DNA from 3 places in the Allobosea sp. GW823-FHT02B03 genome. Region 1 is predicted to be linked to each of the others. Evidence: predicted binding sites of a transcription regulator. Region 1 holds the regulator's gene; each other region holds the start of a gene.
What was found. The regulator LexA, encoded in region 1, represses DNA repair genes until DNA is damaged. The targets are predictions, from matches to a motif close to TGTTCNNNNTGTGTTCNG.
Positions count from the first base shown of each region.

Region 2: ssb (single-stranded DNA-binding protein) is a predicted target of LexA. The motif match lies at 3,311-3,328, and genes of this name have one in related genera.
Region 3: AC1REK_RS00745 (ImuA family protein) is a predicted target of LexA. The motif match lies at 7,490-7,507, and genes of this name have one in related genera.

Region 1 covers NZ_JBXAJY010000003.1:369,482-379,218, reverse strand. The annotation lists gene gltA (citrate synthase) at 1-910, opposite strand, end outside; gene gltX (glutamate--tRNA ligase) at 1,221-2,639, opposite strand; gene AC1REK_RS11415 (ComEC/Rec2 family competence protein) at 2,929-5,073, shown strand; gene lexA (transcriptional repressor LexA) at 5,067-5,798, opposite strand; gene AC1REK_RS11405 (hypothetical protein) at 5,976-6,335, shown strand; gene AC1REK_RS11400 (molybdopterin molybdotransferase MoeA) at 6,342-7,553, opposite strand; gene moaC (cyclic pyranopterin monophosphate synthase MoaC) at 7,550-8,038, opposite strand; gene trpC (indole-3-glycerol phosphate synthase TrpC) at 8,035-8,847, opposite strand; gene trpD (anthranilate phosphoribosyltransferase) at 8,855-9,737, opposite strand, start outside.
Region 2 covers NZ_JBXAJY010000003.1:683,782-693,518, forward strand. The annotation lists gene AC1REK_RS12810 (M20 family metallopeptidase) at 1-425, opposite strand, end outside; gene AC1REK_RS12815 (hypothetical protein) at 612-914, opposite strand; gene AC1REK_RS12820 (DUF2971 domain-containing protein) at 1,066-2,010, shown strand; gene ssb (single-stranded DNA-binding protein) at 2,676-3,221, opposite strand; gene AC1REK_RS12830 (hypothetical protein) at 3,604-4,299, shown strand; gene AC1REK_RS12835 (hypothetical protein) at 4,327-4,536, opposite strand; gene AC1REK_RS12840 (glycosyltransferase family 47 protein) at 4,618-5,703, opposite strand; gene AC1REK_RS12845 (L,D-transpeptidase) at 5,941-6,651, opposite strand; partial or broken gene AC1REK_RS12850 (3-phosphoshikimate 1-carboxyvinyltransferase) at 6,896-8,152, opposite strand; gene AC1REK_RS12855 (imm11 family protein) at 8,346-9,083, opposite strand; gene AC1REK_RS12860 (putative quinol monooxygenase) at 9,188-9,487, opposite strand; gene AC1REK_RS12865 (ABC transporter permease) at 9,577-9,737, opposite strand, start outside.
Region 3 covers NZ_JBXAJY010000001.1:149,094-158,830, reverse strand. The annotation lists gene ertD (hydantoin-5-propionate amidohydrolase) at 1-811, opposite strand, end outside; gene AC1REK_RS00765 (helix-turn-helix domain-containing protein) at 1,109-1,333, shown strand; gene AC1REK_RS00760 (hypothetical protein) at 1,437-1,745, opposite strand; gene AC1REK_RS00755 (error-prone DNA polymerase) at 1,837-5,202, opposite strand; gene AC1REK_RS00750 (Y-family DNA polymerase) at 5,199-6,746, opposite strand; gene AC1REK_RS00745 (ImuA family protein) at 6,652-7,482, opposite strand; gene AC1REK_RS00740 (DUF808 domain-containing protein) at 7,707-8,705, shown strand; gene AC1REK_RS00735 (bestrophin-like domain) at 8,811-9,557, shown strand; gene AC1REK_RS00730 (AEC family transporter) at 9,685-9,737, shown strand, end outside.

The sequences.
Region 1 (9,737 bases):
AGCCCATCAGGCGGAAGGGATCGTTCTTGTCCTTCGCCTTGGCGATGTATTTCGGGATGTTGTCGACCGAGCCGATCTCCTCGAGCATCTTGAGGGCGGCCTCGTTGGCGCCGCCATGGGCGGGCCCCCAAAGGCAGGCGATGCCGGCCGCGATGCAGGCGAAGGGATTGGCGCCCGAGGAGCCGGCGAGGCGGACCGTCGAGGTCGAGGCGTTCTGCTCGTGGTCGGCGTGCAGGATGAAGATGCGGTCGAGCGCCCGCGCCAGCACCGGGTTGACCTTGTACTCCTCGGCCGGGACCGCAAAGCACATGCGCAGGAAGTTCGAGCTGTAGTCCAGCGAGTTCAGCGGGTACACGAAGGGCTGGCCGATCGTGTACTTGTAGGCCATCGCCGCCAGCGTCGGCATCTTGGCGATCATCCGCATCGACGCGATCATGCGCTGCTGCGGGTCCGAGATGTCGGTCGAGTCATGGTAGAAGGCCGACATGGCGCCGACCGAGGCGACCAGTACCGCCATCGGGTGCGCGTCGCGGCGGAAGCCCTGGAAGAAGCGGGCCATCTGCTCGTGCACCATGGTGTGGCGCGTGACGCGATAATCGAAATCGGCCTTCTGGGCCGCGGTCGGCAGATCGCCGTAGAGCAGCAGGTAGCAGGTCTCGAGGAAGTCGCCGTGCTCGGCGAGCTGTTCGATCGGGTAGCCGCGATAGAGCAGCACGCCCTCGTCGCCGTCGATGTAGGTGATCTGCGACTCGCAGCTCGCCGTCGAGGTGAAGCCGGGATCGTAGGTGAACATCCCGGTCTGGGCGTAGAGCTTGCCGATGTCGATGACCGAAGGTCCGATCGATCCAGCCTTGACCGGCATGTCGACGGTCTTGCCGTCGACACTCAACTGACTCGTGGTTCCGCTCATGGATGCCGATCCTTTCAGGCTCGATCTCAAATCATCTCAGCGGCCGAATGTCGTTCCGACCGATCACTGGTCATCTGGCGCCGTCCGAAGCTCCGCAATGCCGGCTCCATGACGGAATGTGAGGGTGCCGCTGCGGCGAGGAAGCGTTCATCAGACTGATTTTGAAGCGTTTTTGGCAGCGGCCGCTCCGGGGAAGGAGCAGCCGCCACGCCGCGTTGCTAGACCATTTCCGGGAGGGGTTCAACAGAGAGCGACATGGCCTCCGCTGTTACCTCCCGCAGTGCGGCATCGCCGCTCCTGCGCTGCCGGCTCAGGCGACGTCGGAGAGCCGCGCCAGAACCTCCTCGCGCCCGAGCACGGCCATCACGTCGAACAGCCCCGGAGAGGTGGTGCGGCCGGTCAGGGCGGCGCGCAGCGGCTGCGCCACCTGGCCGAGCTTGACGCTGTTTGCCTCGGCGAATTCACGCACGGCGGCTTCGAGCGCCGGGGTTTCCCAATCCGGCAGCGCCGCGAGCTTCGCGGCCAGCTTCGGCATCCGCTCGCGCGCCGCATCGTCGAGCAGTGCAGCCGCCTTGGGCTCGAGGGCCAACGGACGCTGGGCATAGAGATAGAAGGCGCTGTCCAGCAGTTCGACTAAAGTCTTGGCGCGTTCCTTCAGTCCGGGCATGGCGGCTAGGAACCGGCTTTCGAGCGCCGGGGCGAGTTTCGCCGGCACACCGCGGGCCGGCCCGATCTCGGGCAGGATCGCCTTGAGCGCCTCCAGCAGCTCGCGGTCGTCCGACTGGCGCATATAGAGCCCGTTCAGGTTCTCCAGCTTGGCATAGTCGAAGCGCGCCGGAGAGCGCCCGATCGACGAGAGGTTGAACAGCGCCGTCATCTCCTCGGTCGAGAAGATCTCCTGGTCGCCATGGCTCCAGCCGAGGCGCAGCAGATAGTTGCGCAAGGCGGCCGGCAGATAGCCCATGGCCCGGTAGGCATCGACCCCAAGCGCGCCATGGCGCTTGGAGAGCTTGGCCCCGTCAGCGCCGTGAATCAGCGGGATGTGCGACATGCTGGGAACCTTCCAGCCCATCGCCTGATAGATCTGCGTCTGCCGCGCCGCATTGGTGAGGTGGTCGTCGCCGCGGATGACATGGGTGACACCCATGTCATGGTCATCGACGACCACGGCGAGCATATAGGTCGGGTTGCCGTCGGAGCGCAGCAGGACGAGGTCGTCGAGATTCTCGTTTTGCCAGACGACGCGGCCCTGGACCTCGTCCTCGACCACGGTCTCGCCGGTCTGCTCGGCCCGCAGGCGGATCACCGGCTTGACGCCGGCCGGCGCCGTCGCCGGGTCGCGGTCGCGCCAGCGCCCGTCATAGCGCATCGGCCGGCCTTCGGCCTTGGCCTTCTCGCGCATCTCGTCGAGTTCCTGCGGCGTCGCATAGCAATAATAGGCCTTGCCGGCGGCGAGCATCTGCTCGGCGACCTCGCGGTGACGAGCGGCGCGCTGGAACTGGTAGACGGTCTGACCGTCCCAATCGAGGCCGAGCCAGGACAGACCGTCGAGGATCGCGGCGATCGCAGCATCGGTGGAGCGCTCGCGATCGGTATCCTCGATACGCAACAGCATCCTGCCGCCGTGGCGGCGTGCATAGAGCCAGTTGAACAGGGCGGTGCGGGCGCCGCCGATATGGAGGAATCCGGTAGGCGACGGCGCAAAGCGCGTGACGACCTCATCGCTCATGAAAGAAGGACTCCGACGGAACGGGCGGATGAAGGGCGAGGGCCGGCTCACGGGCGGTCTCGGCCGGGGCTGACAACCGGCGCGGTCGCTGTAACATGGCTTTGCGGCCGCCGTTAAGCGCTTCCTGCGCTGGCGGCAAAAGGGAGGCCGATTGCTCTCCGTTCCGCCCCGGCGTCGCCGCAAGACCGTTGCGGCTGTCCTTGCCTTGCAGGGCGGGGCAGGATGGACGCGCCGTCTGACGCAGAGCCCAGCCTGGAATCCCGCCAGCTGGCGCATGCACCTCGGTGCCATGCTTGAAACCGAGGTCGAGCGCCGCCGCCTCTTCAACTGGCTTCCCGTGCCGCTCGGGCTCGGCGTCATCCTGTATTTCCTCGCCGATCGTGAGCCGGGCCTGATTGCGCCGCTGCTCGGCTTCGCCTTGTCGGCGCTCGCAGCGTCGCTGCTGCGCCATAAGCGCCTCGCCATGGCGATCTGCCTGGGGTTCGCCGCCGTCTTCGCCGGCTTCGCGGCCGGAGCCTGGCGCACGGCGAGTATCGCGGCGCCGGCGCTCGCCCGCCTCCATGTCGGCAAGGTCACCGGCTTCGTCGAGGCACTGGAGCAGCGCGAGAAGGGTGTCCGCCTCCTCGTCGTGGTCACCGACATGCCGGGCGTCGACCCGCAGCAGCGGCCGCGCCGGATACGTGTCAGCACAGCCGCGACGACCCTGAAGCCGGGCGATCACATCGTCGCGACCGCGCGGCTCCTGCCGCCGCCCGGGCCGGCGCGTCCCGGCGGCTACGACTTTGCCCGCGACGCCTTCTTCCGTGGCATCGGCGCCGTCGGCAGCATCGCCGGCAAGGTCGCGCTGGCACCGGCGCCGGTGCCGCAGTCGCGGCAACTTGCCTGGAGCGTCGCGATCGACCAGGCCCGCAATGCGCTGACCGAGCGCATCGCCACCATCGGCGGCGGGCAGGCGGGTGCGATGGCGGCCGCCCTGGTCACCGGCAAGCGTGGCCTGATCACTGAGCCGACCAATGACGACCTGCGCGCCGCCGGCATCTACCACATCGTCTCGATCTCCGGCCTGCACATGGTCCTGGCGGCCGGCACGATCTTCTGGCTCGCGAGGGCATTGCTGGCGCTGTCGCCAGGCATCGCGCTGTTCTGGCCAGTCAAGAAAATCGCCGCGCTCGCCGCGATGTTCGGCGCTACCGCCTATTGCGTCTTCTCCGGCGCAGAGGTTGCGACCGTGCGCTCGCTGATCATGACGCTGGTGATGCTCGGCGCCATCCTGGTCGACCGGCCGGCCCTCAGCATGCCCAATCTCGCACTCGCCGCGATCATCGTGCTGCTGCGCGAGCCGGAGGCGCTGCTCGGGCCGAGCTTCCAGATGTCCTTCGGCGCGGTCGCGGCGCTGATCGCCTTCGCCGAACGCTGGCAGGAGCGCCCGCCGGATGCGGCCGCCGCAAGCTGGCCCTGGCCGCTGCGGCCGCTCTGGCTCTCAGCCGTCGGCATCATCGTCACCACCTTGCTGGCGACGGCCGCGACTGCGCCCTTCGGCGTCTACCACTTCCAGACCTTCAACCCGTTCGGCCTGCTCGGCAACGCGCTCGCCCTGCCTTTCGTCTCGCTGATCGTCATGCCGGCCGCGGTCTTCGGCGTGCTGGCCTATCCATTCGGGCTCGACTGGCCGGCCTGGGCCCTGATGGGCTGGGCTTCCGGTCTCGTCCTGCAGCTCGCCCATTGGGTCGCCAGCATGGAACGCTCGACCGTGGTGCTGCCTGCCTTCGATGCCATGGCGCTCGCCCTGTTCGCGCTGGCGCTGCTCTGGCTGACCTTGTGGACGACGGCCCTGCGCTTCCTCGCGGCCCTGCCGCTCTGTGCCGGCCTGGCGCTCGCCTCGGACCCGACGCGGCCCGACATCCTGATCGAGCGCGACGGCTCCGGCATCCTGGTGCGCGGTGCCGAAGGACGACTCGTCCTGGCAGGCAAGCCGAGTCACTTCGTGTTGACGCAATGGCTCCATGCCGACGGCGATTCCCGCCCTCCGGATGATGCCACCTTGCGAGAGGGCGCCGCCTGCGACGCGCGCGGCTGCGTGATCCGTCTCAAGGATGGCCGCAGTGTCGCCTACACAAAGGACCGCGTCGCCATCGTCGAGGACTGCCAGCGCGCCGACCTCGTCGTCACGCCGCTCCACGTCAACGGCACCTGTACCGCCCGACTGATCGACCGGGCCGCGCTCGCCCGCGATGGCGCGACGGCGCTTGGGTCCGTGCGCGGCGGCAGCTGGCGCGCCTACACCGCCGAGGACGCAACGCGCCTGCGACCCTGGACCCGGGCCCGGCCCGCTCCCGCCGCGCCTTCTCCAGCGGAGCCAGCTCGTGCGCCTCCCGCCCCATCGTCCGCCGCTGCACCGATTGAGCAGGCGGAGGACAGCGGGATGCTTCAGTAGCGCCGCATCAGATTGACGAGCCGGCCCTGGATCTTGACCCGGTCCGGGCCGAGCACGCGGGTCTCATAGGCCGGGTTGGCCGCCTCGAGCGCGATCGAGGAGCCGCGCTTGCGGAGGCGCTTCAGCGTCGCTTCCTCGTCGTCGATCAGGGCGACGATGATGTCGCCGGTATTGGCCGTGTCCTGCTTGCGGATGACCACGGTGTCGCCGTCGAGAATACCGGCCTCGATCATCGAATCGCCGCGGACTTCGAGCGCATAGTGCTCGCCGCCGCCGAGCATGTCGGCGGGCATGGAGACGCTATGGCTGCGATCCTGGATCGCCGAGATCGGCGTGCCGGCGGCGATGCGGCCCATAACTGGGATGGAGACGGTGGAGCGCCCGCTGTCCTCGGCGCCCGCCGGGCGCGGCTTGGCTAGATTGGCTGCCGGGGCAGGCGGGGTCTGGCCGAGTCCGCCCTGGACGACCGAGGGGCTGAAGCGCCCGCGCTGCGCCTGCGGCCCGCCGATCCCGTCCGGCATCTTGATGACTTCGAGCGCGCGGGCGCGGTTCGGCAGCCGGCGAATGAAACCGCGTTCCTCCAGCGCCATGATCAGCCGGTGGATGCCGGATTTGGAGCGCAGGTCGAGCGCGTCCTTCATCTCGTCGAAGGAGGGCGGTACGCCGGATTCCCGCAGGCGTTCATGGATGAAGCGAAGCAGTTCGAACTGTTTGCGTGTCAGCATGATCTCGCCGCCCCGGCCTTTCGCATCGGAATCGAAACAAAGCACGAACAACATACCCGTTCGCCTTGTGTTCCGCAAGGGACGTCCGTCGGCCGTATTGCGCCGCGCGAAACTGGCCCTTCTGCGTGCAAGCGAAGCTTTGCCCAGCGTGGGGCGCCACGGCGAGAGGAGGGAGCGATGGCGGTCAGGTTGAGGATATTGAGCGCGCTGATGGCCGCGGCGGTGGCCGGTATGGCGAGCGCCGCCGAACTGCCGGTGCGCGGCGAATTCGGCGATCCCGCGCAGCAGGGCTGCAGATGGCTGAAGGAGGGCACCGAGGGCGCCTATGTCGGCTTCAACCGCGGCGGCCGCACCGGCGAGGCCGGCGAGGGCGGTTGCCATTTCAGCCGGATAGACCGCGTATCCGCCAACGAATACAGGATGAGCGGCACCTGCTTCAGCATCGACGGGCCGAAGCGTCGCGCCAGCCGGACCCTCAAGGTCGTCTCGAACGACGAGGTCGTCTATGGCGGCACGCGCTATCTGCGCTGCCGCTGATCGGCCTCAGCGCAACCGGATGATCCGGCACGGATCGCCCGCCTTGGCCGGTTCGGCGAAAACCGGCCGGATCACCAGCGCCTCGGCCCGGGCGAGGTTCGCCAGCATCGAGGAATCCTGCTTGGGAAAGGGCTTCACCCGGCGCTCGCCGGCTTCCGTCACGAAGGTCGAGCGCAGATAGTCCTGGCGTTCGTCATTCGCCGGCAGGTCGACGGCGAGGACCGCCGGCTCGCCGCGGTCGCGCTCTGGCTCGGCCATGCCGAGCAGGGCCTCAATCAGCGGCGTGACGAAGAGGTGTCCGCAGACGATCGAGGAGACCGGGTTGCCGGGGAGGCCAAGCGCGACCATCGGGCCGAGCCTGCCCATCATCATCGGCTTGCCCGGCCGCATCGCGATCTTCCAGAAGCCGAGATCCATGCCCTGGGCCTTGAGCGCGGCCTGGACGAGGTCATGCGCGCCGACCGAGGCGCCGCCGAGCGTGATCAGCACATCGGCATTCGCCGCCTTCGCCGCCTCGATGCGGGCGGCGAGGTCGGGGTGGTTGTCGCGGGCGATGCCGAGATCGAGCGCTGTGCCGCCCGCCTGCTCGACCAGTGCGGCCAGCGCATAGCTGTTCGAGGCGACGATCTGGTCGGGTCCGACCGGCTCGCCCGGCAGGACGAGCTCGTCGCCGGTGGCGAGGATCGCGACCACGGGCTTGCGGCGCACCGACAGCTCCGGATGCCCCATTGCGGCCGCAAGGCCGAGCGCGGCGCTGTCGAGGCGGCGGCCGGCCGCGAGCAGGATCTCGCCACTGCCGAAATCGAGCCCGGCGGCGCGCACGAACTGGCCCTTGGCCGCCGCCTTGGTGACGCGGATCACCGGGCCGTCGACGCCCTCGGCATGCTCCTGGATCAGGATGGCGTCGGTGCCCTCGGGCAGCGGCGCTCCGGTGAAGATGCGGACGGTCTCGCCGGGGGCGACCGCGCCGGAAAAACCGCGGCCGGCGGCGGATTCGCCGATGACCCGCAATTCCTTGCCGGGCTGGAGATCATCGGCACGGGCGGCATAGCCGTCCATCGCCGAATTGGCGAAGGGCGGCTGGGTGCGCAGCGCCGCGACATCGGCCGCCAGCACCCGGCTGGCGCAGCGCGCCAGCGGCAGGGTTTCGGCGCCGGTGGTCCCGGGAACGCTGTCGAGCAGCGCGCGCAGCGCGACCGCAACCGGTGTCAGGCTCATCTCTGCCCTTCCGCAACTTCGTAGACGCCGGACTTGCCGCCGGATTTGTGGACGAGCTGGATCGCTTCGATACGCATGCCGCGATCGACCGCCTTGACCATGTCGTAGACCGTCAGGCAGGCGACGCTGACGGCGGTCAGCGCTTCCATCTCGACGCCGGTCTTGCCGGTGAGGCGCACTTCGGCCCGCACACGCACGCCCGGCAGGGCCTCGTCGATGGAAAGGTCGACGGCGATCTTGGTCAGTAGCAGCGGGTGGCAGAGGGGGATCAGCTCGTGGGCTCTCTTTGCCGCCATGATCCCGGCGAGGCGGGCAGTGCCGAGCACGTCGCCCTTCTTGGCGTCGCCGGCGCGCACGATCGCGAGGGTTTCCGCCTGCATCACGACGCTGCCTTCGGCGACGGCGATCCGGGCGGTTTCCGCCTTGTCGCCGACATCGACCATGTGGGCCTGGCCCTGGCTGTCGAGATGCGAAAGCCGGCTCACGCCGCCGCCTCCGTCGCCTTTCCGGTCAGGAGCTGGCGGGTCGCGCCTGCAACATCCTGCTGACGCATCAGGCTTTCGCCGACGAGGAAGGTGTTGACGCCGCAGCCCTGAAGCCGGGTGATGTCGGCATGGCTGAAGATGCCGCTCTCCCCGACGAGATGCCGGTCGGCCGGGACCAGCGGTGCCAGGCGTTCGGTCACGGCGAGGCTGACCTCGAAGCTGCGCAGGTCGCGATTGTTGATGCCGACGAGACGGGTGTCGAGCTTCAGCGCCCGCTCGAGCTCGGCTTCGTCATGGACCTCCGCCAGCACGGCCATGCCGAGCGCCTTGGCGGTATCGGTCAGCTCGCGGGCGGCACCGTCGTCGACCGAGGCCATGATCACGAGGATGCAGTCGGCGCCCCAGCTGCGGGCCTCGAAGACCTGATAGGGCTCGAACATGAAATCCTTGCGCAGGCCCGGCAGACCGGAGGCCTCGCGCGCCTGCGCCAGATATTCCGGCTGGCCCTGGAAGGAGGGGGTGTCGGTCAGCACCGAAAGGCAGGCGGCGCCGCCTTCGGCATAGGCCTTCGCCAAGGCCGGCGGATCGAAATCCGGCCGGATCAGGCCCTTGGACGGGCTCGCCTTCTTGATCTCGGCGATCAGTGCCGGCTGCCCGGCCCGCCGCTTGGCTTCGAGCGCGCCGAGAAAGTCGCGCGGCGGCGGCATGGCGGCGGCGCGGCGCTCGATCTCGGCCTGCGGCACGGCGCTGCGAGCGGCGACGATCTCTTCGCGCTTATAGGCCTCTATCCGCTTCAGAATGTCGGACATGGCTGCCTCAGGCGTTCGAGCTGGCGACGAGCGCGGCGAGCACGCCCTTGGCCTTGCCGCTGTCGAGGGCCTGATAGGCCTGCGCCAGACCGTCGCTGAGCGTGCCGGCCTTGCCGGCGACGACGAGGGCTGCCGCGGCATTGAAGGCTGCGATGTCGCGGAAGGCGCTCTTCTTGCCGTCGAGCACGTCCTGCAGGGCCTTGGCGTTCTGCTCCGGCTCGCCGCCGCGCAGATCCTCGGACTTCGCCCGGGCGATGCCGACATCCTCGGGCGAAATCGAGAAGCTCTCGATCTTGCCGTCCTTGAGCGCGACGACGCGGGTCGGGCCGGTGGTGGTGATCTCGTCGAGCCCGTCCGAGCCGTGCACGGCCCAGATCGACTGCGAGCCGAGCGAGGCGAGCACCTTCACCATCGGCTCGAGCCAGGTCTCCGAGAAGGCGCCGACGAGCTGCTTCTTCACCCCGGCCGGATTGGAGAGAGGCCCGACGAGGTTGAAGATCGTACGGGTGCCGAGCTCGGTGCGCACCGGCGCGACATGGCGCATCGAGGCGTGATGGGCGGGGGCGAACATGAAGCCGACGCCGGCATCGCGGATGCTGCGTTCGATTCCGGCGGGCTCGAGCCCGACCTTGACGCCGAGCGCCGTCAGCACGTCCGCCGCGCCGGAGCGCGAGGACGCCGCGCGGTTGCCATGCTTGGCGACCGGCACGCCGCAGGCGGCGGTGATGATCGAAGCCAGGGTCGAGACGTTGTAGGAACCCGACGCATCGCCGCCGGTACCGACGATGTCGATCGCCTCGGCCGGGGCCGAAACGGTGAGCATGCGGGCGCGCATGGCGCTGACGGCACCGGCGATCTCTTCGGTGCTCTCGCCGCGAACGCGCAGCGCC
Region 2 (9,737 bases), 310 kb from region 1:
CCGATCTCCTCGTCCGGCGTGAACAGGAAGACCATCGGCCGCCGGGCCGCACCGGCCTTGGCGGCATCCTTGAAGGCCTGCAGCGCCAGCCAGGCACCGCCCTTCATGTCGTAGACGCCGGGCCCGTAAAGCCGGTCGCCCTCGACCCGGACCGGCAGGTCCCTGGCGGTGGTGCCGACCGGGTGCACCGTGTCGAGATGCGACATCAGCGCGACGGCCTTCTCGCCATTGTCGACGCCGGCGCGCAGCACCAGGCTGTCGCCGAGCCCGTCGCGGCCAGGGATGCGCTCGACCGCGATCGGCAGGCCTTCGACCTCGCTCGCGACGAGGTCCATCATGCCGTTGACGCCGGGCACGTGATGAGTGGGGCTCTCCAGCGCGACCCAGACGGAGAGCGCGGGAACGGCGGAATCGTGAATGGTCATGATGGCAGGGTTTCGCAGGACAGCGTGGCGATAACGAGGAGATTGGCCATTTCGCCGGCTTTGTCCATCGCCGCGGGCGGGCAGCCGCCCTGCGGCCCGCGGGAGCCCGCGGGATGATCCGGCCGGCCGCGCCGACCGGCGATGCACCGCGCAGCGGCGATGCGGCCGGGCCTCTCGCCCTTTGGGTCAAGCGCCACGACCTTCCAGATAGACCGAGCCGCCGAGCTGAAGCAGGTGGTTATGCGTGCCCATGTAGAGATGGCGCTGGCCGAAGGGGACATCGAGATCGAGGCAAGCGCGCACATGCGCGACGCCGTCGGCTAACCCGCGGCTCAGCATGGGAGATCGTGAGTTCGTCCATTGTTCATGCGGATGGAAAGGTTGCTCGGCGAAGAGTCGCCCGTCGACGAGCCGCACAAGTGAGGCCGCTTTCAGTATCAGGTCGGCCGCATCGAGATGGATCACGCCCGGCGTTGCGAAGGCCCCCATCGACCGCCGTGACGTTTCGTCAGGTTTCGAACACCAGCTGACATAAGTTCGGATATATACTCTATGGATCCAGGCGTAGTAACGGGATTGAATAGAAATGGATTGGAAAGAACGTATTGACTCGCTAAACAGCGAACGAATGAGACGTATTATGCAGAATGACGTCGATTTTGAGCAAATCCCGCCCAAAAATTTCATTCGATCAGCCATAGCCTGCGTAGATAAATGGCTTGATGATCGAAATAATAGACACGCCCCAAGTGGCATAATATACCATTATTGCGATGCAAACGCCTTAATGAATATCCTAAAAACAAGAAAAACATGGGCTACAAGTACAAAATATTTAAACGACACTACTGAATTATTATCCCTAACTGCAAATTTCGACACTCACGCAAACCGGTTTCGCGCAAAGGAGTCCGAGCAGGTGCTCGCCGACTTCATCGACTTTTATGCGCTATCCGCGGATACACGCCAAACGCAAACGATTGGGATGGATCGATACGCTTGCTGCTTTTCAGCTGCGGGCGATCTGTTGAGCCAGTGGCGAGCATACGGCAACCACGGGCGAGGGTATGCGATCGGCTTTGATCCCAGCAAGTTCGCTGGGTTAAATATGCCGAAACCTAGCATGAACCTGCGTCGAATTACCTATGGCGGTCAAAAAGAGTCTCAACTCATCGACGATATTATTGCGCGCTTCGAGCCAATTGTGGCTGCGAATATCTGCATACTGGACAGCACAGGATGGGGAAAACAATCAGCGAGAAATTGGTTGTCCATGAGATTCGGTGAATGCCTTTTTGAACTGGTAGAGGAAATTAAGCATCCTGCTTTCGCGGAAGAGGATGAGTGGCGCCTCTATGCCGAGAAACAGCAAACTGAGTACCGCGTTTCTCAAGATCGAATTGTACCGTTCAAGCAGCTCGACCTAAGCTCCTGCGAGAGTGCGAATCTGTTGCCAATTGTCGAGATCGTTGTTGGTCCTTGTCTGGATTACGGCGAAGCAATGGCTTCTCTCACGACATTCACGTCCTCCCTGGGATATGGACTTTCGGTGAATTTTCGAAAATCCAGAGTTCCATACCGCTAATTTGAGTACCCCGCGCCAACGACCGCATCGAGCGCTTGTTGGCGCGTTTTTCCGCTCTCGAAGCGAAGGCGATCTGCTCCTCAAGCGATCTAACGATGCTCTCAAAGGGGGCCTTCGGCAGGACGTGGAGGCAAGACGGCCGCTCCCTCGGCGGCGATGCCCCCGGCCGCCGTTTTAACCCCAGCCGGCCCCTTCCAAGCCCAGACGAGCGCGCGACGTGCGTCCAAAAAGCCGATGATATCGACGAACCCGCCGACAGCCAGCGGCTTCTCGATCAGCCGAGCATCGAGGGTGATCGGGCTGACAAGCCAGCTTGCAGCGACCTCATCGCAATTGAATCGAGCGAGCGAAACTGCACGAAAAGGACGGCAAGTTCGAACGGCTTCGTACCGGCCTCGAATCCAGAGCCATCGCACCTGATGCGCGAGGTGGTAAGCTCACTCACGCCGCGGCCCCGCTGCCACTTGGACGAGAAGCGGCATGCGCTCGCCGTTGGCACATTTCGACCAGCGCACTGCGTATGGGTTTCGGGCGTTTCCTGACAAGAATCAGCGTTCCGCCCTAGCGTCGCCGCAGGCTGCAGAAAGCAAGGTAGCCCATTAAGGAAAAGACGTTAAAACAACGCCTTAACTCCCAAGAACTTGCATTATCTGAAACGTCCCAGCCTAGAACGGGATGTCGTCGTCGAGATGGCTCGAGGACCGCGAGCCGCCCGAACCGCCGCCCGACATCGCCGGCTGGCGCGAGCCGCCGCCGCTGCCGCCCATCGGGCTCTGGCGGCCGAAGGAGCCGCCACCGGAGGAGCGATCCTCGAAGGAGGAGCCGCCGCCCTCGCCATATTCGTCCGAGCCGCCCTGGCCGCGGCTGTCGAGGATGGTGAGCTCGCCGCGGAAGCGCTGCAGCACGATCTCGGTCGTGTACTTCTCGACGCCCTGCTGGTCCTGCCATTTGCGGGTCTGCAGCTGGCCCTCGATGTAAACCTTCGAGCCCTTCTTCAGATACTGCTCGGCGACCTTGGCGAGGTTCTCGTTGAAGATCACCACGGAATGCCACTCGGTGCGCTCCTTGCGCTCGCCCGACTGCTTGTCGCGCCAGGTTTCCGAGGTGGCGATGCGCAGATTGACGACCGGCTCGCCGCTGCCGAGGCGCCGCACCTCGGGGTCGCGCCCGAGATTGCCGACCAGAATGACCTTGTTGACGCTACCAGCCATGACAGGCTCCGTTTTCCTGCGCACTTCACCACAAACCGGCCGATCGACCGGAAGCGGACCCTAGCGATCCCGGCACAGACTATCAATGATGTTCTCGTTTTGTTCAAGGACAAATCGGAAGTTGTCCCCGGAGATTCGCGAGCGCTTCGTCGCGGTAGCTGTAGCTCCTCTCAGCGCGCGCCGAACGGAAGCTATGGCGGCTTCGGCCTCAAGGCAGCCCCGTGCCAGAGCGCGCGCACGGCCCCTTATCAGAGCAACTTGGCAACCCGGATGCCGGACACGGTAGGCTTTCAAGCTGGCGCTCAGCATCGAAGGACTAATTGACGTTCAGGAACCCGACCGGAAGATCGGGGAGGCTGATGATTCCATCTGGAAGATTGATATGATCGAGCGCCTACGCCTGCCGACCTTCCAGAAGACAGCAAAGATATCCAGACGGGCCCTTCTAGGCATCGCGGCCACGACTTTGATGGCCGGTTGCGTAACCTCGCCGCCCCCGATTTCCGTGGACGAAGCCAGGACATGGAAGGTCGTTTCCGTCGAAGGCGCCCTGGCGCAAGTCGCGTCCTCGTCGTGGATGTCGGTCAGGCACGAATTCATGAAAGCCAATGGCCTCGAGGTTAAGGTCATCGAAAGTGGCGAGCGCGATACACCCCCACGCATCGTCGAGCCTGAACTACCTCGCGAACAATACCGTGCGTTTGTCGCCGCTCAGTTCTCCAACCGGGTCAAAGCCTCCTTCGCGGCAAAGATGCAAGGTGCATTCACAGGTACCAGGCCAGTGAAAATCGTTGTCACGATGCACAATGCTGAAATTCTCGACCCCGGGCGCCGCTTCGTAGCGGTGCTCTTTGCGGGACAATCCGGCAACCAGAACACGCTCCTCGCCCATATCGATGTGATCGACGCAGCGTCCGGAAAAACACTGGTCACCTACCCCCGCACGCTCGTGACAGGTGTCGGCGGGGGAGCGAGTTTTGATTTCAGTGGCGGCCCAATGATCGAGAACGACCCGATGCTGCGAATGGTCAATCAGCTTCGGGAGCGGTTCCTGCAATGGATACTCCGACCAGCGTAGGCGAGCGGTGACGGCTCGCCGCCTGGCTCAGCCGCGTCCCTGCTGCCGGTCGAGCGCGCCCTGCAACTGCTCGACGCGGATGGCGAGGGCTTCCCTGGTCAGGTTGATGCCTTCCGGCGCGCCGTCGATCGACAGAAGGACGCCGCGCTCGGCCATGTCGAGCTGCTCTTGTGCGAGTTCCAGATGCTTCTTCAGGACTTGTGTGACGCGGTCCTTGGCCGCCGGGTCCGTATCCATAGCGCCCTCGCCTGTTCGCCCCCGAACGCGCGACGATCGCACGGCCGGAGCCACTTGCAAAACTTGCGCGCCTGGCGCGGCTCAGAGCTGAGGCTCCAGCCCAGAAACATCCGCCTCCGCTCCGCCGCCGATCTGCGGCGCCCGCGCGAGGCGCTCCGCCATGACACCGGCGAGCGCCTGAGGCGCGCAGCGCCGCTGCCACCAGTCGAGCGCGCGCTTGTGCAAGTCTTCGAGGCGCTCCCGGTCGGCGAGCAGGTCGTTCACGCAAGGGCCAAGCTCGGACCAGTCGTCGAGCTGGATGAAGGGGCAATCTTCGAAGAACCAGTGCCGGGGCACCCGGTCGCAGATCACGACGCAGCCCTGCCGCATGCCCTCGAACAGCCGAAAGGTCTCGGTCGAGGACCCCCGCGGGGCGAGGCAGATCTTGGAGTCGGCCATCAGCTCGGAATAGCGGACCCCGTCGGAGAGCACACCGTTCATGTAGGAGCCCGTATCGGCCCAGAACACCTCGCCCGGCATGCTCGTGGCGAGCCGCTGCAATTCCTCCAGCATGCGCGTGCGGGCAATGTCCTTGGGCGTTCCCAGCAGAGCCCGGATGGAGAGCGGGTGATAGGCGCGCTGCTTCACGCTGCCGATGAAGGAGACCGCATAGCGGCGCTCGGCGAACGGCTTGCCCGGCAGGTCCGTCTGCCTGGCATAGCCGAGCGGAACGGTCATGCCGCCCTCCTCGCGGACGATCGCGCCCTTGTGCCGGAGCGCCAGAAGGCCGCTGCTGCGAGCCCAGCGTGCGGCGTCCCTGACCGCCTTCACCAGCAATGCCAGGCTCGCGCCCAGCTGAAGCGTGTTCACATAAGGAAAGAAGCCGTGCGTCTTGAAGACGTAGCGCACCTTGTCGAAATAGGGCGGAATCTCGCAGAACTCCTCCATCAGGAGCAGGACGACGACGTTCTTCCCGTAGCTCGGCAGCTCCCGCACCGTCTCCGTTCCCCAGACGATGTAGAAGACGAGGCCATCGGCATCGAGCAGGACCTCGAGCATCTTCAGGACACCGACCCAGTACGCCAGGAAGACGTCGACGAAAGGGTCGACATACTCCGACAGATTGATCTCGACGGGATCGTGCGCGTGGCGGCACAGGAAGTATCGGAACTTGCTGTCCTCGGTCATTCCGCCGAAAGCCCCAACGTCGGCGCGCGAAGGCGCCCGTCACACGCAAGCGCCATGTTGGCTTCGGGGCCTGCGCAAGGCCACGGCTCTTAGGGGGTAGCCCTGCGGACATCGCCTCCCCGAATCCCGTTCGAGATTCGCCCGCCCCGTCGAGCGCGGCGGAAACGACAACGCCGCCGCTTCCGGGAAGCGGCGGCGCATCGCGCTGCGCAATTGCAGCGTCTCGTCAGCTTTTGCCTAGGCCGGCAGGACGACCACCTTCGTCTTGACCGGGGTCTGTGCGTAGAGGTGCATCATGTCCTGCGTGAGCAGGCCGACGCAGCCGCTGGTGATGCCGTTGCCGATCGATTCCGCGTCGAGGGACGCATAGATCGTGTACAGCGTGTAGGCGCCGTTCTGGTAGAGATGGAGCGTGCGCGCGCCGAGCGGGTTTTCGAGGCCGCCCGGCATGCCGCGGGCATATTTCGCGACCTCGGGCTGGCGCTTGATCATCTCCTTGGGCGGCGTCCAGGTCGGCCACTCGGACTTGCGCCCGACATAGGCGTTGCCGTTCCAGCGGAAGCCGTCGCGGCCGACATTGGCGCCATAGCGGGTCGCGGTGCCGTCGCCCGCGACGCGATAGACATAGTAATTGGCGGGATCGACGATGATCGTACCGGCCGGCTCCTTGGTGTCGTAGGCTACCGTCCGCCGGAAGTACTTCGGATCGACCTTGCTGACGTCGATCGCCGGAACCGGGAACTTCTCCTCGGGCACCGGGCCGTAGAGCTTCTGCGCCTCGGCGAGGCTCATGCCGTCGGATGTCGCGCAGCCGCCCAGCGCCAGCGCGCCGAGACCGGCGGCCGAGCCGGCCAGAAACGACCGGCGGTCGAGCCCGCCGATCCGGCGCCCGCGCAAGGCGGCCGCGTGCAGCTTGCCGGCATCGGCATTCCTATCGTCGATGATCATGATTCTGGGCTTCCCATGTCCTGTTGCCCGAAGAGAGAACGCTTCGGCATAGGCCCGCTTAAGGTATCGCTGGGCGGAGATTGCCGTCATCCCGCCCGGCTGGCAAGCGCGCGACATTGCCGAAGCGTCATCCCGCGAACCAAAATCAGCGCACTCCAGCCGCTCAAACCGCCTCGCCTGGCGACGACCTCGACCCGGTTTCAAACCCCGGACTGCATGGGTTTCGCGCCTCAGGCGCCTCGCCCTCGAAGCGCACGCCGAGCGAGGCGAGCGCCCGCCAGTAATCCGGATAGGTCTTCGCCACGCAGGCCGGATCGAGGATGGTGATGCCGCCTATCTTCAGCCCGGCCAGCGCGAAGCTCATCGCGATGCGATGGTCGGCGAAGGTGTCGATCTCCGCCGGCAGGGTCTGCCCGGCGAGTCCGGGATCGGAAGCGACGAGCAGATCGTCGCCCTCTTCCACCCCGAGCCCCGGCCGGATCCGCGACAGGCCCTGCGACAGCGCCGAGACTCGGTCGCACTCCTTGACGCGTAGATTGGCGATGCCGGTGAAGCGCACCGGCGTCCTGTTGAAGGCGGCGAGCACGGCGAGCGTCGGCACCGCATCCTGCATCTGCGAGCCGTCGATCTCGGCCGGCAGGTTCGGGAAGGCGGCGATCAGCGCATGCGCCTTGGCGTCGGGTTGGGTGAAGGCCGCCGCCGGCACGCCGAGGTCGATGGCGCCGCCGGTCAGCACTTCCGCCGCCCAGAGATAGGTCGCGGCCGAGGCATCGGGCTCGATCAGGTAGTCGGCGGCGCGGTAGCCGGTCGGCTCGATCCGCCAGATCGCCGCATCCGGTTGCGAAACCTTGGCGCCGAAGGCCGCCATCGTCGCCAGCGTCAGGTCGACATAGCCGCGCGCCCCGATCTCCTTGCCGGTCAGCGCAACCTCGACCGGCCCGCGCGCGCAGGCGCCGGCCATCAGCAGCGCCGAGACATATTGGCTCGACAGCCCGCCATCGACCTCGACCCGCCCGCCTGCAAAACCGCCCTGCCCGGCGATCGTCACCGGTGGGCAGCCGCTCGGCGCCTCGACCGCGACGCCGAGCGTCCGCAGCGCCGTGACCAGCGGCGCGATCGGCCGCTTGCGCATATGCTCGTCGCCATCGACCACGACCTGCCCCTCGACCAGCGCCGCCGCGGCGGTGAGGAAGCGGGTCGCGGTGCCGGCATTGCCGAGGAAGAGCGGTGCCGTCGGCGCCCGCAGCCTGCCATCGCCGGTGACGACGAAGCTGGTCGCGTCCGGCTCCTCGACGGTGACGCCCATCGCCCGCAGCGCCTGCGCCATATAGAGCGTGTCGTCGCTCTTCAGCGCGCCCGACAGCCGGCTGGTGCCCTTGGCCAGCGCCGCGACCAGCAGCGCCCTGTTGGTGATCGACTTCGAGCCCGGCGGCGTCACCTTGCCGTGCAGCGCGCCGGCGAAGGGCACGATGGTGAGTTTGCGGACTTCGGAATCGGTCATGACAGGCTCGCCCTCGCCGTTCGGCTGCGTTGCGAGGCTCTTAGCCCGTGCAATCCGCCAGCGGAAGCCGCACCGGCCATGCCCGGCCCGTCGCTGCGGTCACATCGAAACGGAGCTCGGAATCCGTCGCATGAAGCCACGGCCTTTAGAGGCACCGGCATGGGGCAGCAAAAGCCCGCCGGCCCGCAAGTTATCACGCCAGCCAATGCGGCATATGGGCCTTCACCCAGTCGAGGTGATCTTCGAACAGTATCGCCGGCCGGTTGGCCTCGATCCAGTCGACAATGCCCGGCACCTGCTCGCGATAATCGAAGGGCGTGTCGACCTCGGCGAAAAACTGGGCCCATGGCTCCTTGAAGGTCAGGCGCCGGATCTTCGCCTCGACCAGCGCGGCCCTGAGCTGATCGGAAACCATGATCCGCCTACTGGCCGGAACCCAACGGGTCAGCCAGAGATGGCGGCCGGCGATCGTAGTCCGGCTGGCAGACAGCGGCGGCTTTTTGCCCATCCAGGACAGGTACGGCATCCCTTCCAGGCCGCCGGCCAAGATGCTGCGCCATTCGAAATCGATACCCTTGATCAGGATGCAATCGAAGCGCTGGCGGACATTGATGAGGAAATAGGGCTCGGCATGGGCAATCCCCTTTCGCGATTTGAGCTGGATCGGAAAGAACTCATGGACGCCCGGCTCGAAGCACTCCACGATCGCCCGAAACCTCTCGCTGACGCAGGCAAACCCGGGCAGCGGGAAGACATCGACGAGCGTCTTGCTGTCGGTCTGGGTCGCGCTCGTGGGGACCGGGCGGCCAATGCGGCTATGGTGCGCGCCCCAGCCCCAGCCAAATCCCCATGGCGTTTCTCCGGCGCTGTCCTTGTCGATCTCGAAATCCGGTTGCGCGGAGACGAAGTCGAAGTCGATTTTCCAGGCCATCGGCGCTTCCGGTTTCCGAAGAGCCTCGTCGCATGAGCAACGCGGCTTTTCTCCAGCCTAGGCCGCAAGAACTGAAGAATGATTAGGCGCGAGCCACGCCAGCCTCAGCCCGGCGCCAAACCATGCCCACCCACCGGCTCGGTCACGGTGTGATTGTCGAAACCCGCGATCAGCGGGCGGGCCTTGGCGATCGCCGCCTGCACGGCGGGCAGATGCAGCGAGGCGGCATGGCTCTCCTCGCGGTCCCAGACCTCGGTCACCCAGATCGCATCGGGATTGGCGGGGTCGCGGGCGACCACGTAGCTCAGGCAGCCGGGCATCGCAGCGCTGCTACCCAAAATATGGCCGATCAGCGCCTCGCGCTCGCCGGGCTTGGCCAACATTCGTCCAATCAAGCCATACATGGCGCCTCTCCCTCTGTCCTTGCGGGCGGCACGCTGCCGAAGCGCCGAGGCACGCGCAACCGGCTCCCTGACGGCCAATGTCAGCAGCATCAGGGCACGCCGGGCCGGCGCGGCGAACGCTGTGCGCGAAAAATCGCCTGGGCGAGCCGGTCGAGCAGCACGGCGAGCAGCACGATGCCGAGCCCGCCGACGAAGCCGAGCCCGGGATCGGCCCGCTGCAGACCGAGCAGCACGGTCTCGCCCAGCCCCT
Region 3 (9,737 bases), on a different contig from region 1:
TGAGCATGAAGTACTGCACGCAGCTTTCGACCGTCGCCTTGTGGCCGGCGCGCTTGTAGAGGTTGCAGATCTCGAAGCCGCGCGAGGTCGAGACGTGGACGGCGTGGGCGCGCGCTCCGGTCTCGGCGCCGAGCTCGTAGATGCGGGCGGTGGCGAGGTTCTCGATCAGCGGGGTGTGGGCGCGCAGGAAGGCGTCCTGCCCGGTATCGCCGGCCTCGATCAGGCGGGCGATGTTGCGCCGGGTCATCTCCTGATCCTGGTTGTGGACACCGCAGAGCAGCCCGGTCGGCTCGATCAGCTTGAAGGCCTCGTAGAGCGTGTCGTCGCCGATGCGCGGGAAGCGCGTCGGATTGGCCTCGAAGGTCGAGAACTTGAAGGCGCAGGCGCCGGCATCGACGAGGCCGGGAATGGCATGCAGCCCGTTCTCGATGGTGATCGTGGCATAGAGCGCGACATCGACATGCGCATCGCGCTCGACGATCGCGACCTTCTCGTTGAAGAGCTTGGCATTGGTGACCGGCTCGGGCTCGTCATAGGGCATGTCGACCATCACGGTGACGCCGCCGGAAGCGGCGGCACGCGAGCACATGCCGATGCCCTCATGATTGGCCTGGCTGCCGGAATGGACCTGGCCGTCGATGACGCCGGGGATGATCCACTGGCCGCGGAAATCCTGCGTCTCGCGGGCCGAAGGCGGCGTGCCGGCGCCAACCGCTCCGACCTTGCCCCCCGAGACGGCGACATAGCCGTCCTCGATGATCTTGTCGGACAGGACGATGTTGCCGCGAAGGACGAGATCGAAGTCGCTCATGATGTGGCCGGCTCGGTTTCCGTTGAAATGGCAGCGTCATGCTAGCCGGTCCCGGCAACGCACCGCGCATGCCAATTTTACGCGGCCTTATAACCCGCCGTTATGCAGGCGCCCGCGCCGATGCCATTCCGGTCAGAGCTGTAGGGGGCATCCCTGACTGGGGCATCGCTTTGGCCGCGATGCCGGGCACCCCGGCTTCAGCGGCAATATCTCCGCGGCCTCAACCATTTGTTAACCCTATCGCTTCTTTCTGGAGACATCCGACCGGGGGCTGGGCAACCGGGGAAGGATAAGGCCATGAGCGATGCCGGGCCAGAAGCGGCGGCGGTCAATGACCTCGTCGGCCTGCCTGTCGCGGAGGTGGAGCGCGATCTCATCCTCGCGACACTGCGTGAGACACGCGGCAACCGTACGCATGCCGCGCATATCCTTGGGCTCTCGATCAGGACGCTCAGGAACAAGATCGTAGCCTATGCTGCGGAGGGGCACGACGTGCCCGAACCGGGCACTGCCATTCATTGAGCCAGTGCCCGTGATCGATGGCCTATCGGATGGATACCCGCGCAGGTCGCTGCGCTTTCCAGGCTCCGCGGTCCCGGTGGGACCGCGGAAGGCATTGGCCGCTTCACCGCCTGGCGCGCCAGGCCCGATAGCGCTCGAGCAGGCCGACGCTGCGCATCGCGAAAGCCGCCATCGGCTTGCGCAGGAAAGGGATGTCGGCGGCGATCAGCATCAGGCCCAGAGGCAACATCCAGATGCCGAGGAAGGGCAGGATCGAGAAGATGCCGCCGAGGATCAGCAGGAGCGCCGCTGGAATGCGGACGAGCCGCGAGGAGGGATGCCTGAGCCAGCGGCTGGCCGCGGCGAGCCTGTCGGGCAGTTCCTGCTCCAGCCGCTTGAAGGCCAGCCGAAGAAGCCGTTTTCCGTCGTTCATCCGTCGCTATTTCAACCAAGACCCGGCAGGGGCTGCCTCCATCTGCCCGTAAATCATGTCGTTTTCTGAGCAGCTTCCGACCGGCGCAAGCTCAGTGGAAATCGCGCGACTTCGGGAGGATGCGGACATTGCGCGGATGACCGGCGCGCGGATGCTGCGGGTGCAGGAACTCGTCGGCACGGCTGAGCGCGATCTCGGCCCGGTGGGTATCGGACAGGCCGAGCAGATCGGCCGAGCGGTCGAAGACGCGCCGCGCCATCAGATGCACCACGCCCTCGACGCTCTTCTGTACCCTGCCTTCGACCAGGAGCAGCCGCGCCGCCATCACCTCGCGGCGGAAGCGGACGAAATCGCGGGCCCAGAGCACGATGTTGGCGATGCCGGTCTCGTCCTCCAGCGTGATGAAGATGGCATTGCCCTTGCCGGGGCGCTGGCGCACCAGCACGACGCCGGCGACGCTCGCAAAGGCCCCGTCGCGTCCGGCGGCGATCGCCGCGCAGGTCGCGACGCCCGCCCCTGTAAAGCGCGGGCGCAGCAGGCCCATCGGATGGCCCTTCAGCGAGAGCCGCGCCGTCTGGTAGTCGGCGACGACATGCTCGGCTAGCGGCATCGCCGGCAAGGCTGCCTCCGGCTCCTCCCCGAGCTCGCGGGCCGTTGCCGCCTCGAACAGCGGCAGGGCCTCGTCATCCGGCAGACGCCGCACCGCCCAGAGCGCCTCGCGCCGGTCCAGCCCGAGCGAGCGGAAGGCGTCGGCATCGGCGAGCAGGCGCATGGCACGCGCCGGCAGCCGCGCCCGGCGGGCGAGCCCCTCGACATCGCGATAGCCGTCGCCGCGAGCCGCTAGCAGGCGCTCCGCCCAAGCCTCCTTGAAGCCATCGAGCTGGCGCAGCCCGAGGCGCAATGCCCAGGGGCTCTTCCAGCCGGGCGCCGCCGGCTCCAAGAGATTGTCCCAGGCGCTGGAATTCACATCGATCGGCCGCGGCTCGACGCCGCCATTCTCCTGCGCCTCCCGGACGATCTGGGCCGGGGCGTAGAAGCCCATGGGCTGCGCGTTCAGCAGCGCCGCGGCGAAGATCGCCGGATAATGGCATTTCAGCCAGGAGGAGACATAGACCAGCTTGGCGAAGGAGGCGGCGTGGCTTTCCGGGAAGCCATAGCTGCCGAATCCCTTGATCTGCTCGAAGCAGCGCTGGGCGAAGGCCGGCTCATAGCCACGCTCGACCATGCGCCCGACCATCAGCGCTTCATATTGGCCGATGGTGCCGACATTGCGGAAGGTCGCCATGGCGCGACGCAGGCCGTTGGCTTCGGGATCGGTGAATTTCGCCGCCGTCATGGCGAGCTGCATCGCCTGCTCCTGGAACAGCGGCACGCCGAGGGTCCGCTTCAGAACCTGATAGAGCTCGTCCCTCTCCCCATGAGCCGGGGACGGCGACGGGTAACTGACCTTCTCGATCCCGGAGCGCCGCTTCAGATAGGGATGCACCATATTGCCCTGGATCGGGCCGGGGCGGACGATCGCAACCTGGATGACGAGATCGTAGAACTCTCTCGGCTTCAACCGCGGCAGCATATTCATCTGCGCCCGGCTCTCGACCTGGAAGACGCCGAGCGACTCGCCCCGCTGCAGCATGGCGTAGGTCGCCTTGTCGTTTTGCGGGACGTCAGCGAGCCCCAGGTCGATGCCTTCATGCTCGCGCAGCAGGTCAAATGCCTTGCGGATGCAGGTCAGCATGCCCAGCGCCAGCACGTCGACCTTCATCAGGCGCAGCGCGTCGATATCGTCCTTGTCCCATTCGATGAAGGTGCGATCCTCCATCGCGGCATTGCCGATCGGCACGGTCTCGTCGAGGCGCCCGCGCATCAGCACGAAGCCGCCGACATGCTGCGAGAGATGACGCGGGAAGCCGAGCAGGCGCACGGCGAACTGCACGGCCTGCGCGATCACCGGATTGTCGGGATCGAGCCCGGCCTGGCGGACCTGTTCGCGGGTGATGTCGGAGCCCCAGCTGCCCCATTGCGTCGCGGCGAGGCGGGCGGTGACGTCCTCGGTCAGCCCCAGCACCTTGCCGGCCTCGCGGATGGCGCTGCGCGGCCGGTAATGGATCACGGTCGCGGCGATGCCGGCGCGCTCACGGCCATAGGTCCGGTAGATCCACTGGATCACCTCCTCGCGCCGTTCATGCTCGAAATCGACGTCGATATCGGGCGGCTCGCGCCGCTCCTCCGAGATGAATCGCGCGAAGAGCAGGGTATGCTCGGCCGGATCGACCGCGGTGATGCCGAGCGCGTAGCAGACGGCCGAATTGGCGGCCGAGCCTCGCCCCTGGCAGAGAATGCCCTCGCTTTCGGCGAACTCGACGATCTGGCGGATGGTCAGGAAATAGCGGGCATAGTCGAGCCTGCTGATCAGGACGAGTTCGTCGTCGACCTGCTTCTGGACCGCGGGCGGGATGCCGCCTGGATAGCGCATCGGCAGGCGCCGGCGCACCAGTTCCTCCAGCCAGCCCTGCGGCGTCCAGCCGGGCGGCACCGGCTCGTCGGGATATTCGTATCTGAGCTGATCGAGGTCGAAATCGACGCGGCCGAAGAGATGCTGCGTCTCCTCGATCGCCTCCGGCGCCTCCTTGAACAGCCGGGCCATCTCCTGTGGGGTCTTGAGATGGCGCTCGGCATTGGCCTCGAGCAGGCGCCCGGCCCTGGCGATCGTCGTGCCCTCGCGAATGCAGGTCACGAGGTCCTGCAGATCGCGCTGTCCGGGCGCGTCGTAGAGCACGTCGTTCGTGGCGATCAGCGGGGTGCGGGTCGGGGCCGCGATGCCCCTCAGCCGGGCGAGGCGGCGGCGGTCGTCACCGCGGCGCGACATGGTGGCGGCAAGCCAGACGGCGCCGGGCGCGGCAGCATCGAGCCGGGCGAGAAGATCCGGCAGGCCATCGAGCCGGCGCTCCGGCATGACGATCAGCAGGAGGTCGCGGGCATCGTTCAGGAGATCGTCGAGGGCGAGGATGCATTCGCCCTTCGTTGCCGTCTTCAGATTACCGACTGTCAGCAGGCGGCAGAGCCGACCCCAGCCGGCACGATTGGCGGGATAAGCGACGATGTCGGGCGTGCCGTCGGCGAAGACGAGGCGGCTGCCGGTGACGAGCTTGAAGGCCTGCGCCCTCGTCCGCAGTTGCTCTTCCGTGAAGGGCAGATCGGCAAAAGCCGGATTCTCGACCCAGACATACTCGCCGGGGCTGCCGCCCTCGCGGACCTTTTCCGCGGCAGGCAAGCCGGTCTCGCGCAGATCGCGCAGCGCGCTCCAGGCCCGCACCACGCCGGCGAGCGTGTTGCGGTCGGCAATGCCGAGGCCTGTCTGGCCGAGCAGCAGCGCGGTCATGACCAAGTTCGGCCCGGGCGAGGCGCCGCGCAGGAAGGAGAAATTCGTCGCGGCGACGGGCTCGGCGTAAGTCGTCATGCGAACAGCCCGTGCAGGAACCAGCGTGGCTGGACGCTCTCGCGATCGTAGAGCCCGGCGCGGAACAGCCAGAAGCGGCGCCCCTGCGCATCCTCGACACGGTAGTAATCGCGCGTCGGCTCGTCCGGCCCGTCGCGCCACCATTCCGGCGCGATCCGCTCCGGCCCCTCGGCGCGGGCGATCTCATGCAGCACCCGGCGCCAGCGAAAGCGCAAAGGCGGCCCGTCCGGCACCTCGGCGAGCGTCTCCACCGGCTGCGGCGGCTCGAAGAGCTGGAGTGGGCGCGCCGGCGGCTCGCCCGGTTCGGGTTCCGGCCAGGCCTGCGCCGGGGCCGGCGTGCCGACAGCCGGGATCACCCCCGCTTCCCGCTCGGGATGGTGGGAGTTGCGGGCGACGAAGCGCAGCACCCGGTCGCGGCCGAAGCGGGCGACGAGCCGGTCGACCAGATCGGCCACCGCCTCCTCCTCGACGGCACGCCCGTCGAGGCTCGCCTGCGGCGTCCCGAGCGGCTCGCAGACCGGCACGGCGAGGCGGATCGCATCGAAGCCGAAACCGGGATCGAGCGGGTCTGCCAGCGTGTCGATGCGCTCGCGATAGAGCCGCAGGATGGCGGCAGGATCCCGGGAGGGACGACCGGTCTCGAGGAAAAGGCGCCGGACCGCGCCGTCGCTGCGAAAGAAGCTGATCTCGAAGGCACGTCCGCCCTCGCCGCGCTGCTCGAGGATGCGGGCGGCCTCGTCGAGCAGGTGCCGCAGGATCGCCTCCAGCCCCTCGGTATCCTGCAGCGGCTCGGGGAAATGCCGCTCGACCATGCAATCGGGCGGCGGCCGCAAGGGCGTGATGCGGATATCCTCATGGCCGAGGATGCGTTGCAGGCGCCTGGCGAGGGCCTCGCCGAAGCGGGCGGACAGCGTGCCCGCAGGGCGGGCAGCGATATCCGCAAGCGTCTTCAGCCCGGCCCGCGACAGGGCAAGAATGACCTCGGGCGGCGCCTCCAGGGCGGCGACCGGCAGGAGCCGGGTGCGCTCCGCATCGCCGCCCGGCGGGGAGATCGCGCAATCGCCGAAGCGGGCCAGCGCACGCGCCGCCTCGGGCGTGCCGGCGATGCTGGCGCGAAGCTGGAGGCCGAGCCGGCGCAGCCGGATGCCGATCTCCTGGCGCAGCGCCGCTTCGCCGCCGAAGAGATGGGCGCAGCCGCTGATGTCGAGCGCCAGCCCATGCGGCGGGTCGAGCGCGACCAGCGGGGTGAAACGGTCGCAGAGCCCGGCGAGGCGTTCGAGGAAGCGCGCATCGGCGGCGGGATCGGCCTCGGCGATGGCGAGATCGGGAATGCGGGCGCGGGCATCGGCAAGGGTCAGGCCACGGGTGAGGCCGAGCGCGACGGCACGCCGGTCGCAATCGGCGAGCCTGAGCGCGCCGCCTTCCTTCTCGACCAGGACGAGCGGTCGCTCATCCGGCCCGGCGCCAGGCGGGAGCGCCCTCTGCCGATGCAGCCGGTCGCTCGCCAGGAATGGAAACCAGAGGGCGAGATAGCGGCGCTGCATCCTGTCGGCCTCCCCCCTCCCGGCTCCATTCCTGGAAAGATCGTCGCTCACGGTTCCACTCCACACGCCACTCACACTCACCGAGGCCGCCGCGATGGCGCAGCAGCCTCAAACTGAAGGCCGGATCACCCGGCGCATTGGCCTCGCGCGGCCGCGACGGCAGGGCCCGCACCAGCCAGCGCGTCGTCGCCGCGCTGGGCGCCGGCTCGGGAGCGACCCGCAGCAGCAGGGTCATGACGCCGGACGCCTCGGCCGCCAGAACGAGGCGCCGGCTGGCGGTCAGATCGAGCTGGCGCGGCTCGCCCCAGGGCTCGATCAGCGCCGCGCCGAGAGCCGAACAGCGGGCCGCCTCGGCCCCGGCACGCAACACGCCCTCGGCATCGCGGGCCCGCACCAGCAGCACCTGCGCGGGATCGAGGCCGAGCTCGGCGAGACCGGACGGGTGCAGCCGGCCGGCCTCGGCCGCCAGGAAATCCTGCCGAACCCAGAGCAGCGGCCGCGTCCCCGCGGCCCGCAGGGCCAGGGCCGCGGCGAAGCCGGTCGCCGCGGGCAGATCGGCCCCAGCCGAGGCATAGACCTCGTGCAGGGCGGCCCGGGCGATGCCGCCGCCCAGCGGCTCATCCAGCTCCGCCATGCCGAAGCCGACGCGCTCCACCGGCGCGAGCTCGCGCGCCAGCCCCGCCAGAGCGAGACTCTGCCGGAGGCCGGCCAGGGAACGGGAAGAAGCATCGGACATGGAATAATGTTCACTATTTGTTCCGATATAAAACCACTCCCAAACCCCGCCGGAGTCAAGCCCGGATATGCGGCACGCTCCTTGCCAGAAAGGCGAGACGCGGCCGGAATTGTCTTCCAGCCGGCGCAACTGTCGCCAATCCCGGCGTTTCTGTCATATCAAGGAAACGCTGATCGGCTTGCTGCGACGCAGGCACGCCAGCGGCCGCCTTTCCGGGGACCGAGATGAGCTCAGGACTGTTCGCGCTTCTCGACGACATCGCCGGCCTCGCCAAGGTCGCGGCCGCCGCGCTCGACGATGCGGCGAGCCAGGCGACCAAGGCAGGCGCCAAGGCTGCGGGCATCGTCATCGACGATGCGGCGGTGACGCCGCGCTATGCCGTCGGCTTCTCCGCCGACCGCGAATTGCCGATCATCTGGAAGATCGCGCTCGGCTCGCTCAAGAACAAGCTCATCTTCCTGCTGCCAGCGGCGCTGGTGCTGAGCTTCATCGCGCCCTGGGCGATCACCCCGCTTCTGATGGCGGGCGGCGCCTATCTCTGCTTCGAAGGCTTCGAGAAGGTCCACGAGCTCGTCGTGCCGCATGCCGAGCACGAGACGGCGCAAGGCGAAGGCACGGCCGAAATCCTCGATGCCGCACAGCTCGAGCAGCAGAAGATCTCGGGCGCGATCAAGACCGACTTCATCCTCTCGGCCGAGATCATGGCGATCACGCTCGCGACCGTCACCACCTCATCCTACTGGACGCAAGGCCTGGTGCTCGCCGTGGTCGGCCTCGGCATGACCATGCTGGTCTACGGCGCCGTCGCCTTGATCGTGAAGGCGGACGATGCGGGCGCGGCCATGGCGCGCACCGGCAAGCCCATCATCCGGCAGATCGGCCGCGGCCTCGTCCTCGGCATGCCGCATTTCCTGAAAGCCTTGAGCGCGGTCGGCACGGCCGCGATGCTCTGGGTCGGCGGCGGCATCATCATCCATGGCCTCGCCGGCTACGGCCTCGACGGAATCGAGCACGCCATTCATGGCGTCTCGGTAACCGTCGGGCAGGCCGTCCCGGCGGCGTCCGGCCTGCTCGCATGGCTGACCACCGCCGGCGCTTCGGCCGTGTTCGGAGTGGCGATCGGCGGGCTCTGCCTCGTCGGCATGCATTTTGTCGTCGAGCCCGCTCTCAAGGCCTGGCGCGGCAGGGCGGCGAAGACCGCCGGCGCCGCAGCGCGGAAATAGTCCAGCCGACGAAAGCTGTCAGGCGGCACTTCGCTACCCAAACGCTCACTACCGCGCCTGTGGCTTGCCGACTAATCTCGCGCCACGCAAATGCGGGGGAAGGGCATGACTCCGTTCCTGGTCGGCGCCGTCGCGTTCCTCTTCATATTCGGCGCGGCAGCTGGCGGAATGTTGCTGCGCGCCCGCCTGCCTGACCATCACCTCTCCCCTGACTCCCGGGAGTTGATCAAGCTCGCGACCGCGATCATCGGGACACTGTCCGCCATCGCGCTCGGCCTGCTGATCGCCTCGGCGAAACGGTCCTTCGACGAGGCAGCGTCAGAGCTCAGGACCTCGGCCGCGCATGTGGTGCTGCTCGATCGGACGATGGCCCAGTACGGGCCGGAGACGGCGGCCCTGCGGGAGACGCTGCGAAGGAGCCTCCAGGCCCGGCTGAACGAACTCAGGGACCAGCGCGAGGGATTGCTGCACGAGGGCCTCGACGTCGAGCCCATCCAGGTCGGCCTCAGGCGCCTGGTGCCGGGAAATGACGGGCAGCGCTGGCTTCAGGTCCGCGCGCTCCAGCTCAGCTCGCAGATTTCGGAAATGAGGTGGCAGCGGCCGGAAACCGAAACCGGCGGATTTCCCGGCATCTTCATCATCATCCTCGTCTTCTGGCTCGCTTTGCTCTTCGCCTCCTTCGGCCTTCTGGCCCCGGGCAATGCCACGGTGGTGGTGACGCTGTTCGCCTCGGCGCTGTCGGTGACGGCGGCGCTGGTCCTGATCATCGACATGGACCACCCCTATCTCGGCTTCATCCGCGTCTCCGACCTGCCGCTCCAGCTCGCGCTCGAACGCCTCGGCCGCGCATGATCCGCGGCAGACCGCTGCGTCCATCCCGCAAACGTGCCGGGCGCCATGCATGGGCGGGGGCCGTCATCGCGGCGGAAATCTGCTAGCTCCTCGCCCAGGGTCCGGCACACGGGCCGCCGGACCCGCCATGCTGCATTTCCTCGCCACCAGCACGCCCTTCTTCGCCGTGATCGGGCTCGG